3 regions of the Kluyvera fluvialis genome follow, and region 3 is predicted to be linked to each of the others. Evidence: predicted binding sites of a transcription regulator. Region 3 holds the regulator's gene; each other region holds the start of a gene.
The links. The regulator ArgR, encoded in region 3, controls arginine synthesis, uptake and breakdown. The targets are predictions, from matches to a motif close to ANTGAATAAAAATACANT.
Positions count from the first base shown of each region.

Region 1 (4,996 bases), 700 kb from region 3:
GCACGCCTTCCCACAGGCTATTTTCTACCACCGCAAAGCCCCATTTGGCTTCATCAACCGGGCTTGGGCGGTGCTTACGAATTTCATCGGTATGCCAGGACTGCGCAATCAACTGGCGCAAACGGCGCATCACCTGGTTGCGTTCGTAGTCGGCAATATCAGAGTTATCGAGCTGTTTCAGGCAGTTGTTGATTTCACCCATTTTGTGGATAAGCGTACGACGGGTGATCTCGGTCGGGTGCGCGGTCAGCACCAGCTCCAGCGACAGGGATTCAACAGCCTGTTTAATGGTGGCTTCATTGAGATTGGGTTGGTTTTTGAGCTTGCGCAGGGTGCGGGCAATCACTTCTGGGTTGCTCGCCGCTTCGCCTTTTGGCGAGATGCTGTGGTACTGCTCGGCGGTGTTGGCCAGGTTCAGAAATTGGCTGAATGCGCGGGCAACGGGCAGCAATTCATCGTTGGAGAGGTTCTGCAAGGTGCTCAGCAGTTCCTGACGATTAGCCTCATTGCCAGCACGGGACGATTTGGACAATTTGCGGATTGTTTCTACACGGTCAAGAATGTTTTCACCAAGCGCATCCTTGATGGTATCGCCTAGCACTTTACCGAGCATACTGACATTACTACGCAACGCGGAATATTGTTCGTTCATTAACCCAGATACCCCATCTCATTTTATTTTGTTATATCCCGTCCTTTGGAACGAAAGGGCAGGGATAAAAGACACCTCTTTTATAAAGCCACGTAAAACACCTGACGTCAATTGCTGCGAAATCGCTTCAGCAAACGAATAAATGCCAGCAATTTACGAAAGTTAATTCGCATCCACCCAGATAAGTAATGCTTATGAAAATGTGAGCAAGCGCACGGGAATTAAGAGGATTAATCGCGGGGTGGCGCTGCGTTTATTTGTCCAGGTATTGGCTCAATAAACGCAACGCCGCTGGCGTTAATGCCAGCAGAAATGATGTACAACCTGGGTGATTAGCTCGCGGGTAGGTTTAATAAAGCGGGTTTCCAGATATTCATCCGGCTGGTGGGCCTGATTGATAGAACCGGGGCCAAGCACCAGTGTCGGGCAGAGCGTTTGAATAAACGGCGCTTCGGTACAGTAGTTGACGACTTCGGTTTGCGCGCCAAGCAATTTCTCGACCACTTCCACCAGGGGGTGATCCGGCGGGCATTCGTAGCCTGGAATCGGCGGATGCAGTTCGCTTATCGTCAGGCGTCCAGGCCATTGGGCGCTAACCGGCTCCAGTGCTTCATTCAGCAGACCGTTGAGATCGTTTAGCGTCATGCCCGGTAGCGGGCGAATATCCATATGCAGTTCGCAGCAGGCGCAGATGCGGTTTGAGGCATCGCCGCCGTGAAGGCTACCCAGATTGAGCGTGGGATACGGCACGGTAAACGCCTCGTAGTGGTAGCGCTCTTTAAGCGAGTCGCGCAGTTGCATTACGCGGCCAATCGCATCGTGCATGATTTCTATTGCGTTCACCCCGCGCGCCGGATCGCTGGAGTGGCCCGACTGGCCCAGTACGCGGATGGCGTTGGACATATGGCCTTTGTGGGCGCGCACCGGTTGCAGCGAGGTTGGCTCGCCGATGATGGCGCAGTTCGGTCGTAGCTCGGTGGACTCGGCAAAATAGCGTGCGCCAGCCATGCTGGTTTCTTCGTCTGCCGTCGCCAGAATGTAGAGCGGCTTTTTCAACTGCGTCACATCGACATCACGCAGAGCATCAAGAATAAAGGCGAAGAAACCTTTCATGTCGGCAGTGCCCAGGCCGTACAGCTTGTTGTCGTGTTCGGTGAGGGTGAAAGGGTCGCGCGTCCAACGTCCGTCGTCGAAGGGGACGGTGTCAGTATGCCCGGCTAACAGTAGGCCGCCCGCACCCTGGCCGATGCTGGCCAGCAGGTTGAATTTATTGCGGGTTCCGGGGACGGGTTGAACCTCAACATTAAAGCCCAAAGAGGCGAACCAGTCAGACAGCAGAGTGATTAAAGACGCATTACTTTGATCGAGCGCTTCTTCGGTTGCGCTGATGGACGGTGTGGCGATCAATGCGCGATAAATCTCGATAAATGGGGGTAAATTGTTTTTCATTGTTGACACACCTCGGGTCATGATAGTATCAATATTCATGCAGTATTTGTGAATAAAAATACATTATCGTTAGGCGTAATAAAACCCACAAATGGTAGGGTTATGTCACGACGCTTAGCCAGGAAAACAGACATAAGAAGGTGAGCAGCCCCGATGTTGAATACGCTGATTGTGGGCGCGAGCGGTTACGCTGGCGCAGAGCTTGTGACCTATGTAAATCGCCATCCTCATATGAACATAACCGCTTTGACCGTCTCAGCGCAAAGCAATGATGCGGGTAAGCTTATCTCCGATTTACATCCGCAGCTAAAAGGCATCGTCGATTTGCCGCTGCAACCGATGTCCGATATCAGCGAATTCAGTGCGGGCGTTGATGTGGTGTTTCTCGCCACCGCCCATGAAGTGAGTCACGATCTGGCCCCGCAATTCCTCGCGGCGGGCTGCGTGGTGTTCGATCTTTCCGGGGCGTTCCGTGTTAATGACGGCGCGTTCTACGAAAAATACTACGGTTTTACTCATCAGCATCCTGATCTACTGGCGCAGGCGGTGTACGGCCTTGCCGAGTGGAGCGCGGATGTGCTGAAAGAGGCGAATCTGATTGCTGTTCCGGGGTGCTACCCAACGGCGGCGCAGTTGTCGTTAAAACCGCTGATTGAGGCCGATCTCTTGGATCTCAGCCAGTGGCCGGTGATCAACGCCACCAGTGGCGTGAGCGGCGCGGGGCGTAAAGCGGCTATTTCCAATAGTTTTTGCGAAGTGAGCCTGCAACCTTACGGTGTGTTCACGCATCGCCATCAGCCGGAAATCGCCAGCCATCTGGGCGCAGACGTTATCTTTACCCCGCATTTGGGCAACTTCCCGCGCGGTATTCTGGAAACCATCACCTGCCGCCTGAAACCGGGTGTGAGCCATGAGCAAGTGTCGCAGACGCTGCAACAGGCCTACGGCAATAAACCGCTGGTGCGTTTATACGACAAAGGCGTTCCGGCGCTGAAAAATGTGGTTGGGTTGCCATTTTGCGATATCGGTTTTGCTGTTCAGGGCGAGCACCTGATTGTGGTGGCAACTGAAGACAATTTATTGAAAGGCGCCGCCGCGCAGGCTGTGCAGTGCGCCAATATCCGTTTCGGCTTCGCTGAGACGCAGTCTCTTATTTAAGGTGTGGTGACGATGAATCCATTAATTATCAAATTGGGCGGCGTGTTACTCGATAGCGAAGAAGCGTTGGAGCGCCTGTTTACCGCGCTGGTAAATTACCGCGAGTCGCATCAACGCCCGCTGGTGATTGTCCACGGCGGCGGTTGCGTGGTTGATGAGCTGATGAAGAAGCTCAACCTGCCGGTGAAAAAGAAAGAAGGCCTGCGGGTCACGCCTGCTGACCAAATCGACATTATTACCGGCGCGCTGGCGGGTACGGCTAACAAAACCCTGCTGGCGTGGGCGAAAAAACATGATATTGCGTCTGTTGGCCTGTACCTCGGTGATGGCGACAGCGTGAGCATTACTCAGCTTGATGAAGATCTCGGACACGTGGGGCTGGCGCAGCCAGGTTCGCCGAAACTGATTAATCTGCTGCTGGAAGGCGGTTTCCTGCCTGTTGTTAGCTCGATTGGTGTGACCGCTGAAGGGCAACTGATGAACGTCAACGCCGACCAGGCGGCGACGGCGCTGGCGGCAACGCTGGGCGCGGATTTAATTCTGCTCTCTGACGTGAGCGGTATTCTGGATGGTAAAGGCCAGCGCATTGCTGAAATGACGGCGGCGAAAGCCGAGCAACTGATTGACCAGGGCATTATTACCGATGGCATGATTGTGAAAGTGAATGCTGCGCTGGATGCCGCGCGCGCACTCGGACGCCCGGTCGATATCGCCTCCTGGCGTCATGCCGAGCAGTTACCGGCGCTGTTTAATGGCACGCCGATTGGCACACGTATTCTGGCTTAACTTTTTATGTGCCGGATAAGCGCAGCGCTATCCGGCAGTGAAATCGAAGAATTTAAGGAAGCATGTTATGGCACTTTGGGGCGGGCGTTTTACTCAGGCAGCGGATCAGCGGTTCAAACAGTTCAACGACTCTTTACGTTTTGACTATCGCTTGGCGGAGCAGGATATCATTGGCTCGGTCGCCTGGTCTAAAGCGCTGGTAACCGTTGGCGTACTGACCGCAGAAGAACAGATTCAGCTCGAACAGGCGCTGAGCGTGTTGCTGGAAGAGGTTCGCGCTAATCCGCAGCAAATTCTCGACAGCGATGCTGAAGACATTCATAGCTGGGTTGAAGGCAAACTTATCGATAAAGTTGGCCAACTGGGCAAGAAACTGCACACCGGACGTAGCCGTAACGACCAGGTCGCCACTGACCTCAAGCTGTGGTGCAAAGACACCGTGGCAGAACTGCTGGCGGCAAACCATCAGTTGCAAAGCGCGCTGGTCGCGACCGCAAAGGCGAATCAGGATGCAGTAATGCCGGGTTATACCCACCTGCAACGCGCGCAGCCGGTCACTTTTGCTCACTGGTGTCTGGCATACGTTGAGATGCTGGCGCGTGATGAAAGCCGCCTTCAGGATACGTTAAAGCGCCTTGATGTCAGCCCGCTGGGCTGCGGTGCGCTGGCGGGAACCGCCTATGAAATCGACCGTGAACAACTGGCGGGTTGGTTGGGCTTTGCTTCAGCAACACGCAACAGCCTGGACAGCGTTTCTGACCGTGACCACGTGCTGGAACTGCTTTCTGATGCTTCTATCGGGATGGTGCATTTATCGCGCTTTGCCGAAGACTTAATCTTCTTTAATACCGGTGAAGCCGGTTTTGTCGAGCTTTCTGACCGTGTGACTTCAGGTTCCTCGCTGATGCCGCAGAAGAAAAACCCCGATGCGCTGGAGCTGATTCGCGGTAA
Region 1 is NZ_AP046142.1:4,784,916-4,789,911, reverse strand. Features, by position in the region: gene ppc (phosphoenolpyruvate carboxylase) at 1-652, opposite strand, end outside; gene argE (acetylornithine deacetylase) at 950-2,101, opposite strand; gene argC (N-acetyl-gamma-glutamyl-phosphate reductase) at 2,255-3,259, shown strand; gene argB (acetylglutamate kinase) at 3,272-4,045, shown strand; gene argH (argininosuccinate lyase) at 4,113-4,996, shown strand, end outside.
Region 1: argC (N-acetyl-gamma-glutamyl-phosphate reductase) is a predicted target of ArgR. The motif match lies at 2,149-2,166, and genes of this name have one in related genera.

Region 2 (4,996 bases), 480 kb from region 3:
AAAATAGGCTTTAATCCCGGCAAGAATAGACTCGGCCACTTCCTGCTGGAAGGTGGCAGTCCTGAGCTTGCGCTCCTCCTCAACGTTACTGATGAATGCCGTTTCGACGAGGATCGACGGGATATCCGGTGCTTTCAGTACCGCAAAGCCCGCCTGTTCTACCTGATTTTTATGCAGTTTGTTCACCTGACCGAGCTTTTTCAAAACCGCTTTGCCGAATTTCAGGCTGTCGTTAATGGTCAGCGACTGCACCATATCAAACATGGTGTGGTCAACGTAGCGATCACCGCTTTTGCTCACCCCCCCCACTAAGTCGGCGGCGTTCTGGGTCTTCGCGAGGTATTTTGCCGCCGTACTGGTGGCCCCTTTGGTTGACAGCGCAAACACCGATGAGCCGCGCGGCTGGCGGCTGGTAAAGGCATCCGCATGGATAGAAACAAACAGGTCGGCGCGCTGCTTTTGCGCCTTCGCCACCCGCACCTGGAGCGGAATAAAGATATCTTCGTTACGCGTCATGTAGGCTTTCATATTGCCCTCTTTCTCAATCAGCGCACGTAAGCGGCGGGCAATTTGCAGCACCACGTCTTTCTCACGTGTTTTATGCAGCCCCACCGCACCGGAGTCTTCACCGCCGTGTCCGGGGTCGAGCATAATGACGATAGGCCGGTCACGCCCGGCTTTACCCGGCTGTGGGCCGCTCTGAGCTGGCGGAACCTGCTTTTCAAGATCGCCCTTGTTGTACTCCTCCAGCAGTGCCAGCAGCGGGTCTTGCTCCTCTTTGCTGCTTGCCGGATAGAGATCCATCACCAGACGTTCTTTAAAACCAGCAAACGGCGCCAGCGCGAAGAGCTGTGGTTTGACATCCTGTTTTAGCTCAAACACCATGCGCACCGTTTGCGGGTCAAACTGCCCCACACGCGCCGATTTGATAAATGGGTCATCCTGGCGAATCTGCGCGCCCATGCCTTTCAGCACCGAATTAAGATTCACACCTTCAATATCAACCACCAGGCGGTCTGGGTTGCTTAACGCAAACTGTCGATATTTGAGTACACGGTTGGACTCTACCGTAACGCGCGTGTAGCTAGACGCAGGCCAGATGCGCACGGCCACCACCTGACTAACGGCGGCTAGACCAACCTGACTCACACTTAGTAACCACATCGCGCCCGCCCCTTGTAACAGGCGACGACGACTCAAAGACCGACTTCCCGACATGCTCTATCCCAGGCAAAAAAATGACAGATTCCAAACAACACTCAAAGGACGACGAGTATACGCATAATACGATTGACCGAAAACTCTAACCAAAGGCGCAGAAACTGTCATCTATAAAAGGGTAAACATTCGTAGGATCAGCGAAATTGAGCGTTCTATTTTTCCTTATTCCAGGCAAATTCCGGCTTGCGTTCCGGCCAAAAACAGAATAAAAATACACTTATTACGAATAATAATTCATTGAGGGGTTGTGCTGTGGTGAAGGAACGTAAGACCGAATTGGTTGAGGGGTTTCGTCATTCTGTCCCCTATATTAACGCCCACCGGGGAAAGACGTTTGTCATCATGCTGGGCGGCGAAGCTATCGAGCATGATAACTTTTCTAGCATTGTCAATGATATAGGCCTTCTTCACAGCCTAGGCATTCGCCTGGTGCTGGTGTATGGCGCGCGCCCGCAAATCGACGCCAATCTGGCCGCACATCATCATGAGCCTTCGTATCATAAGCATATTCGCGTGACCGACACCAAAACCTTAGAACTGGTTAAGCAAGCAGCAGGGCTGTTACAGCTCGATATCACCGCTCGGCTGTCGATGAGCCTCAACAATACCCCGCTGCAAGGAGCGCACATTAACGTGGTGAGCGGTAACTTTATTATCGCCCAGCCGTTGGGCGTTGATGACGGTATCGACTACTGCCACAGCGGGCGTATTCGCCGTATTGATGAAGAAGCGATTCATCGTCAGCTCGACAGCGGTGCGATAGTGCTGATGGGGCCGGTTGCCGTTTCCGTTACCGGTGAGAGCTTCAACTTGACCTCAGAGGAGATTGCCACCCAGTTGGCTATTAAACTGAAGGCCGAGAAGATGATTGGTTTTTGCTCCTCACAAGGGGTTTACAACGACGCGGGTGAGATTATCTCTGAGCTGTTTCCTAACGAAGCGCAAGCGCGTATTGAAGAGTTGGAGCAGGAAGGCGATTACCTTTCCGGCACGGCTCGCTTCCTGCGCGGTGCGGTGAAGGCTTGCCGCAGCGGTGTTCGTCGCAGCCACCTGATAAGTTATCAGGAAGACGGCGCGCTGCTACAAGAGCTGTTCTCACGTGATGGTATCGGGACACAGATTGTGATGGAGAGCGCCGAACAAATTCGCCGCGCCACCATCAATGATATCGGCGGGATTTTGGATCTGATTGCCCCGTTAGAGCAGCAAGGGATTTTGGTGCGTCGTTCGCGTGAGCAACTGGAGATGGAGATCGACAAATTCACGATTATTCAGCGTGATAACACGACCATCGCCTGTGCGGCGCTGTACCCGTTCCCGGAAGAAAAAATTGGCGAGATGGCCTGCGTAGCGGTACACCCGGACTACCGTAGCTCGTCGCGCGGCGAAGTGCTGTTGCAACGCATTGCCACCCAGGCCAAGCAGATGGGGTTAAACCATTTGTTCGTGCTCACCACCCGCAGTATTCATTGGTTCCAGGAGCGCGGTTTTAAACCGGTGGACGTTGATCTGCTGCCAGAAAGCAAAAAGCAGCTCTACAACTACCAGCGCCGCTCCAAAGTGCTGATGACCGACCTGGCGTAAATAATATCCATGCAAATTGCCGGATGGCGGCGTAAACGCCTTATCCGGCCTACAAATTCGCACACCGTAGGCCTGATAAGCGCAGCGCCATCAGGCATTGTGCCACCCATTTCCGGATGGCGGCGTGAACGCCTTATCCGGCCTACAAGTTCGCACACCGTAGCGCCATCAGGCAAAGCGTTAAACACCTGGCTATTACGCCATTTCGGCAAAAATGGCGGCCAGGCCGCTGCGTCGTTCGGTTCGTGTGGCGATGGCTTGCGCTAACAGATGTTCATCGGCATACATCGACAAACGCGATTTCGCGCGGGTAATTGCCGTGTAGATCAATTCACGGCTCACCACCGGCACATTTTGCGTCGGCAACACCAGCGCGGCATGGGCAAACTCTGACCCCTGCGATTTATGCACGGTCATTGCCCATGCGGTGTCGTGCTCTGGTAAACGGCTTGGCAGAATCGGTTTCACCGTGCCGTCCGGCATCGGGAACCAAACGCGCAGGCTACCTTCACGCTCTAACGCCACGCCGATATCACCGTTAAACAGCCCCAACGCGCTGTCGTTGCGGGTGATCATCACCGGGCGACCGTCATACCAACGCGAGTGACGCGGTAGTGTAATCTGCCGGTGACGCGCCAGCAGCAGCTCAAACTGCTGATTCAGCCCGCTTACGCCCCACGGCCCTTCTCGCAGCGCGCACAGCAGTTGATATTCACCAAAGGCTTCCAGCACCACGGCGGGGTCAGCCTGTTCGCGCAGAAGCTGTAAATAATGACCATAGCCCGCGCGCGCATCGTCCAGCATGGCGGCGTAGTCGTCGGTCGAGCGCAGCGGCTTACAGTCGATATCGCTAAAACCACGGGCAAAAACGTCGCTCACGCCTTTTTTATCGCCCCGATTCACCGCCGCCGCCAGTTGTCCGATACCGGAGTCACTGCCAAAACGGTAGCTGGTGCGCAGCAGGCACAGGCTGTCGCGCAGCGCGCTGGCGGCATGGCCTTCACCGGCGGGAACCGTCGCCCCCGCCAGTTGGCTTAACTGTGCCGCGCGTTCTGCGGTGTAGCCTGCGTTAACCCAGCTACAGATATCCCCCAGCACCGCCCCCGCTTCTACCGAGGCTAGCTGATCGCGGTCGCCGAGGAAAATCACACGTCCATGCGGCGGCAACGCGTCAATCAGGCGCGCCATCATCGGCAAGTCAATCATCGAGGCTTCATCCACCACCAGCACATCAAGATGCAGCGGGTTCCCCGCGTGGTAACGCATCCGCTGGCTTGTCGGCTGCGCGCCCAGCAGGCGGTGTAACGTGCTGGCCTCAGTGGGCAGTTTCTCTTTTTGCGCGTCACTCAGGTTAAGTTTACGCAGCGCCGCGCCCAGCGATTCCGTCAAACGCGCCGCCGCTTTGCCGGTGGGTGCGGCAAGGCGGATACGGCATTTTTCGCTGCCGGACATCTGTATCAGCGCCGCCAATAGTTTTGCGACCGTGGTAGTTTTACCGGTTCCTGGCCCGCCGGAAATCACCGAAATTCGGCGGGTTAACGCCACCGCCGCCGCCACTTTTTGCCAGTCAACCGTGTCGGAAGACGGGAACAGCGACGCAAGCGTGGCGGTAAGCTGTGTTTCATCCACCGCAAACGGAGCCTGGGTATCGCTAAAGAAGCGCGCGACCGTCAGTTCATTGCGCCACATGCGGTTCAGATACAGCCGTTCTCGGCTTAAAATCAGCGGCGATGGGCGCTCACCGGTACTCACCGCCTGCGAGGCCAGTAGTAACGTGGCCCAATCGTCAGGCGCATCAACCTCATTAAACAACTGCTGCCACAGTTCGCGGGCGCGGCCTTTGGGCTGCATGTCTGGGCGAAGATGCGACAACGGCAGGCACACGTGCCCTTCTCCGGTATCGCGGCTGAGCATCGCTGCCGCCAGCATCACCGCCGGATGCTCATCCTTCGCCACCATCAGCGCAAACTGGACATCCAGCGGGCGTAGCAGCTTCAGCTCTACGGCTTCCAGCAAGCGTTGTTCCAGCGTCATGCGTCCATCTCCTGTACATTTCCGGCAAACAGCGCGTCCATTGCCGTTATCAGCGCGGGGTCTGGTCGGGTGGTGAAAATGCCCTGTTGCCCCGCATCACCGTCTACGCCGCGCAGGAACAGGTAAATCACACCGCCGAAGTGGCGCTGATAGTCAT
Region 2 is NZ_AP046142.1:991,160-996,155, reverse strand. Features, by position in the region: gene amiC (N-acetylmuramoyl-L-alanine amidase AmiC) at 1-1,218, opposite strand, end outside; gene argA (amino-acid N-acetyltransferase) at 1,474-2,805, shown strand; gene recD (exodeoxyribonuclease V subunit alpha) at 3,001-4,839, opposite strand; gene recB (exodeoxyribonuclease V subunit beta) at 4,836-4,996, opposite strand, start outside.
Region 2: argA (amino-acid N-acetyltransferase) is a predicted target of ArgR. The motif match lies at 1,422-1,439, and genes of this name have one in related genera.

Region 3 (4,996 bases):
GGTCAATGGCAAACCCGCCATCTCGGCGCTGGAAACCATGGATCAGGTGGCGGAAATTCGTCCTGGTTCGGTTATCCCGGTGGTCGTAATGCGTGATGACAAAAAACTCACGATGCAGGTAACGATTCAGGAATATCCGGCGTCAAACTAAGCCACACAAATAGCAAAGGGGCCAATGGCCCCTTTGTGACATTAAGGCCTTAGCCTTATTTATTGATGAACTCTTCGCCGAGCTGAATATCTTTTCTCAGCGTCTCCAGCATCCCTTCTAACGCCTGTTGTTCATAGGCGCTCAGCGTGCCAATAGCGCGGCGCTCTTCAATGCCATTTTTACCCAACAGCAGCGGCTGTGAGAAGAAACGGGCGTATTCGCCGTCGCCTTCAACATACGCGCACTCAACAACGCCTTTCTCGCCCTGTAACGCGCGAACCAGCGACAGACCAAAGCGTGCAGCCGCCTGGCCCATCGACAGCGTTGCCGACCCGCCACCCGCCTTCGCTTCCACCACTTCAGTACCCGCGTTCTGGATGCGTTTGGTTAAATCATTCACTTCCTGAGAGGAGAAACTCACGCCAGGGATTTGTGATAATAAAGGCAGAATCGTGACGCCAGAGTGGCCGCCAATCACCGGTACTTCAATATCGCCACAGTTTTTGCTTTTAAGCTCAGCGACAAACGTATTGGAGCGGATAATATCCAGCGTGGTGACGCCGAACAGTTTATTTTTGTCGTACACGCCCGCTTTTTTCAGCACCTCGGCGGCAATCGCCACGGTGGTGTTAACCGGATTGGTAATAATACCAATGCAGGCTTTCGGCGCAGTTTTAGCAATTTGTTGTACCAGGTTTTTCACAATCCCGGCATTAACATTAAAGAGATCGGAGCGATCCATCCCGGGCTTACGCGCAACCCCGGCAGAAATCAGCACAACATCAGCCCCTTCCAGCGCAGGTGTGGCATCTTCACCGCAGAACCCTTTGATTTTAACATCCGTCGGGATATGGCTAAGATCTACGGCCACGCCAGGCGTGACGGGGGCAATATCATAGAGAGAGAGTTCTGAACCAGAAGGCAGTTGGGTCTTTAGTAGTAGGGCAAGTGCCTGGCCAATACCGCCGGCGGCACCAAGGACTGCGACTTTCATCCTAAACTCCTTATTATGGTTAATGACATTCAGGTAATAACCTGCTGTGGACCGCATTACCAACGCAGGAGATACCCTTTGCGACTCCATTGCGGCGACCTTAATTCACTGGGTAAATAATTACAATAGTAATGCATTACAGCATGCAGACTATCCAACAGCATTGCTGACGGTCTCCGCACAACTCCCGAAAAAAGATCTATACCCAAAATAATTTGAGTTGCTTGTAGGCGGTGACTGAGCGAAACCCCAGGGGGTGAGTGAAAACAGCCAACACCCAAGCAACTCGAAGTATGACGGGCATACACACAAAATCATTCAGGTTCGTGTCAGCAAGTGCAGCCAACACAGAAGCCGCTTGAAAGATGATGTGTATATCTACGAAACCAAATTTTCATCAACTATCGATTACAATATAGTCAGCATGTTGTATAAAACAACATCAATTCAATAACATTTCATTTACTTTTAACTTATTTAGATCCCGTGACATAGACATGTTTCTTAGGTCTAAATTTTGATAAAATCTTGCCTTTCTCTATTTGGCCCAGTCTTTTGGGATAAATTATTTTGCATAGAATAATCACCTATATGCATAATAATGTTAATTTCACCCCTATAACCAGGTGACATATGCGAAGTCCAACTAAACAAGAAGAATTAGTTAAAGCCTTTAAAGCGTTGCTGAAGGAAGAAAAATTTAGCTCTCAGGGCGAAATTGTTCAGGCCTTGCAAGAAGAAGGCTTCGATAATATCAACCAATCCAAGATTTCTCGTATGCTGACGAAGTTTGGCGCTGTGCGTACACGCAATGCCAAAATGGAGATGGTTTATTGCCTGCCCGCAGAGCTTGGCGTTCCGACAACCAGCAGCCCGCTGAAGAATCTGGTGCTGGATATTGACTATAACGATGCCGTTGTCGTTATCCATACCAGCCCAGGGGCCGCACAGTTGATAGCCCGCCTGCTGGACTCACTGGGCAAAGCGGAAGGTATCCTCGGCAGCATTGCTGGTGATGACACCATCTTCACCACCCCAGCGCGAGGGTTCACGGTTAAAGATCTCTACGAGGCTATTCAGGTTCTGTTCGAACAAGAACTGTAACCCCTCTTTTCTCCTCTGGGCTTCCAGAGGAGTCTGCCCTTCCCCATCATTCCCGCAGCTTCAACTACCGCTTCGTTAGCATTTAGTGCGATTTTTCAGCCAAATACATATATTCAGTGAATATATCCTGTCTTAAGCGCACAAAATATCAAATTCATCTATCTTTTTGATTTTACGCATTATTAGCCGAATACTTAGCCAGATTATGTGATTTTTTATACGTATTTGTTCTAAAAATGACGATTCTTGACATGTAATTACACACGAAACCATTAGTTAGGTATTAATATTTTATGTGATTAGTGTATACTTAATTTCGTGATGAGGGTCACAAAACAAAGGCCCTTCAAAAAAATTCGACGAGGTGAGTATCATGAAAATCAAAACAACTGTTGCCGCTCTGAGCATCCTGTCCGTTATCTCATTTGGTGCGTTCGCCGCAGATTCTATCAACAGCGCTCAAGCGCAAAACCGTCAGCCTATCGGCACTGTATCTGTTGGCTCCGTGGGTTCGTCCCCAATGGATATGCATGAAATGCTGAACAAGAAAGCGGAAGAACAAGGTGCGTCGTCATATCGTGTGATTGAAGCACGTACTGGTGACCACTGGCACGCAACGGCTGAACTGTACAAATAAGTCGTGTGAAGCAATACGTCGGCAGTAAAAAAAAATGAATTACCACAGCGGTCTCAGGAATTAGAAAACATATCCTCTCACCGCTGAAAAATAAGGTGAGGAGTAAAAAATATGAAAAGCGCAATGATTATCGCATCCCTTGGTCTGGCATCCGTACTCTCTTTCGGCGCAAGCGCCGCAGTACATCAAGTCACCGCCGACCAGGCGCAGAACCTGCAACCCATGGGCACTATCTCTGTCTCTCAAATCGGCAGTGCCCCAATGGATATGAGCAGTCAGTTAGCCGCAAAAGCAGAAAAAGAAGGTGCCAGCAGCTACCGCATCATTGAAGCGCGTACCGGCGACCATTGGCACGCAACGGCTGAACTGTACAAATAAACCCTCGTCGTCTTGTCCGACGACTTGCCCTCGCCCTTACGCGAGGGCTTTTTTCATCCGCGTTGTACGTTAAAGCGCAGCATCCCTTCCAGCTCCTCTTCGGCCTCATCAAACAGCAGAATCAGCGCGCCGTAGCGCCGACGCTGTTTGTCATCAAGATGGCTGAATTCTATCTCTAGCGGCAGCGGCATCTGCGGGCTGGTAACCACATCCCACAGCGTGTCCAGGTCATGGATGCTGTCTTTTTCGAGGGCAAAGAGTCGGGCAAACTCCCGGTAAAAATCGCCCTGATCCTCTATCTCATCGAAATCAAAAGTATAGATTTTCATTGTCTGCCCCCTTCCCGCCAACAAGACTAAAGTCCCCCAATGTGTAGCGTTTTCACCTCAAGGTACTCCTCTAAACCCAGCACCGATCCTTCACGCCCCAGCCCGGACTCTTTCACGCCGCCAAACGGCCCCAGCTCGGTTGAAACGGCGCATTCGTTAATGCCAATCATCCCGCTCTCTAACGCCTGCGAGACGCGGAAAACACGGGACAAATTTTGGCTGTAGAAGTAGGCCGCCAGGCCATACGGTGTATTGTTTGCCCGTTGAATCACTTCGTCTTCATCGCGGAAACGGAAACAGGCCGCCAGTGGGCCAAATGTCTCTTCTTGCGCCAGCAGCATATTCTCCTGGCACTCACCCAGCACCGTCGGCTGCCAGAAATTCCCGCCCAGCGCGTGCGGCTGGCCTCCCGCAAGCACGGTCGCACCTTTAGCTAACGCATCTTCAACATGCTCACGTACCTTTTTCACCGCCGATGCTTCAATCAATGGCCCGACAATAACCCCTTCGTCCAGCCCATTGCCCACTTTCAACGCCTTCACGGCGGCGCTAAGTTGGCTAACAAAACTTTCATACACGCTATCGTGGATATAGAAGCGGTTAACGCTGACGCACACCTGCCCAGCGTTACGGAATTTGTTAGCCATCGCCCCTTGTACTGCGGCGTCGATATCAGCATCTTCGAAAACGATATACGGTGCGTTACCACCCAGTTCCATTGAAACTTTTTTCATGGTTTCTGCGGCATTGCGAACCAGCGTTTTCCCCACCGCCGTGGAGCCGGTGAAGGAAATTTTACGAACATCATGGCTCGCCATTATGGCATCGCTAATCTCCTGGGTATTACCCGCCACCGCATTCAACACGCCGTCAGGAATACCGGCTTTTTTCGCCAGCACCAACAACGCAAAGGCACACAGCGGCGTATTATTCGCGGGTTTAATGACCCCAGTACACCCAGCGGCGAGCGCGGGGCCGAGCTTGCGAGTGAGCATCGCCATAGGGAAGTTCCACGGCGTAATCGCCGCGACGACGCCAATCGGTTCACGGGTGGCCAAAATACGCGAGCCGGATTTTACCGGCGGAATGATTTCACCATTCGCCCGTTTTCCCTGCTCAGCAAACCATTGGATAAAGCTCGCGGCGTACTCCACCTCACCTTCGGCCTCTTTCAGCGGCTTGCCCTGCTCGACGGTCATCAGATGCGCCAGCCAGCTTTTATGTTCAATGATCAGGTGATACCAGCGGTACAGTAACTCTGAGCGTGCTTTTGCCGTTTTTGCTCGCCACAGTGGAAACGCTCGCGCAGCGGCGGCAATCGCCAGTTCAGTCTCTTTTTTCCCAGCCTTAGCCACTTTGGCTACCACCTCGCCTGTGGCGGGGTTTAACACCTCAAAAGTGGT
Region 3 is NZ_AP046142.1:513,964-518,959, reverse strand. Features, by position in the region: gene degS (outer membrane-stress sensor serine endopeptidase DegS) at 1-151, shown strand, start outside; gene mdh (malate dehydrogenase) at 207-1,145, opposite strand; gene argR (transcriptional regulator ArgR) at 1,779-2,249, shown strand; gene yhcN (peroxide/acid stress response protein YhcN) at 2,623-2,886, shown strand; gene yhcN-B (DUF1471 family stress response protein YhcN-B) at 2,998-3,264, shown strand; gene AC6I4B_RS02510 (barstar family protein) at 3,318-3,593, opposite strand; gene AC6I4B_RS02505 (NAD-dependent succinate-semialdehyde dehydrogenase) at 3,620-4,996, opposite strand, start outside.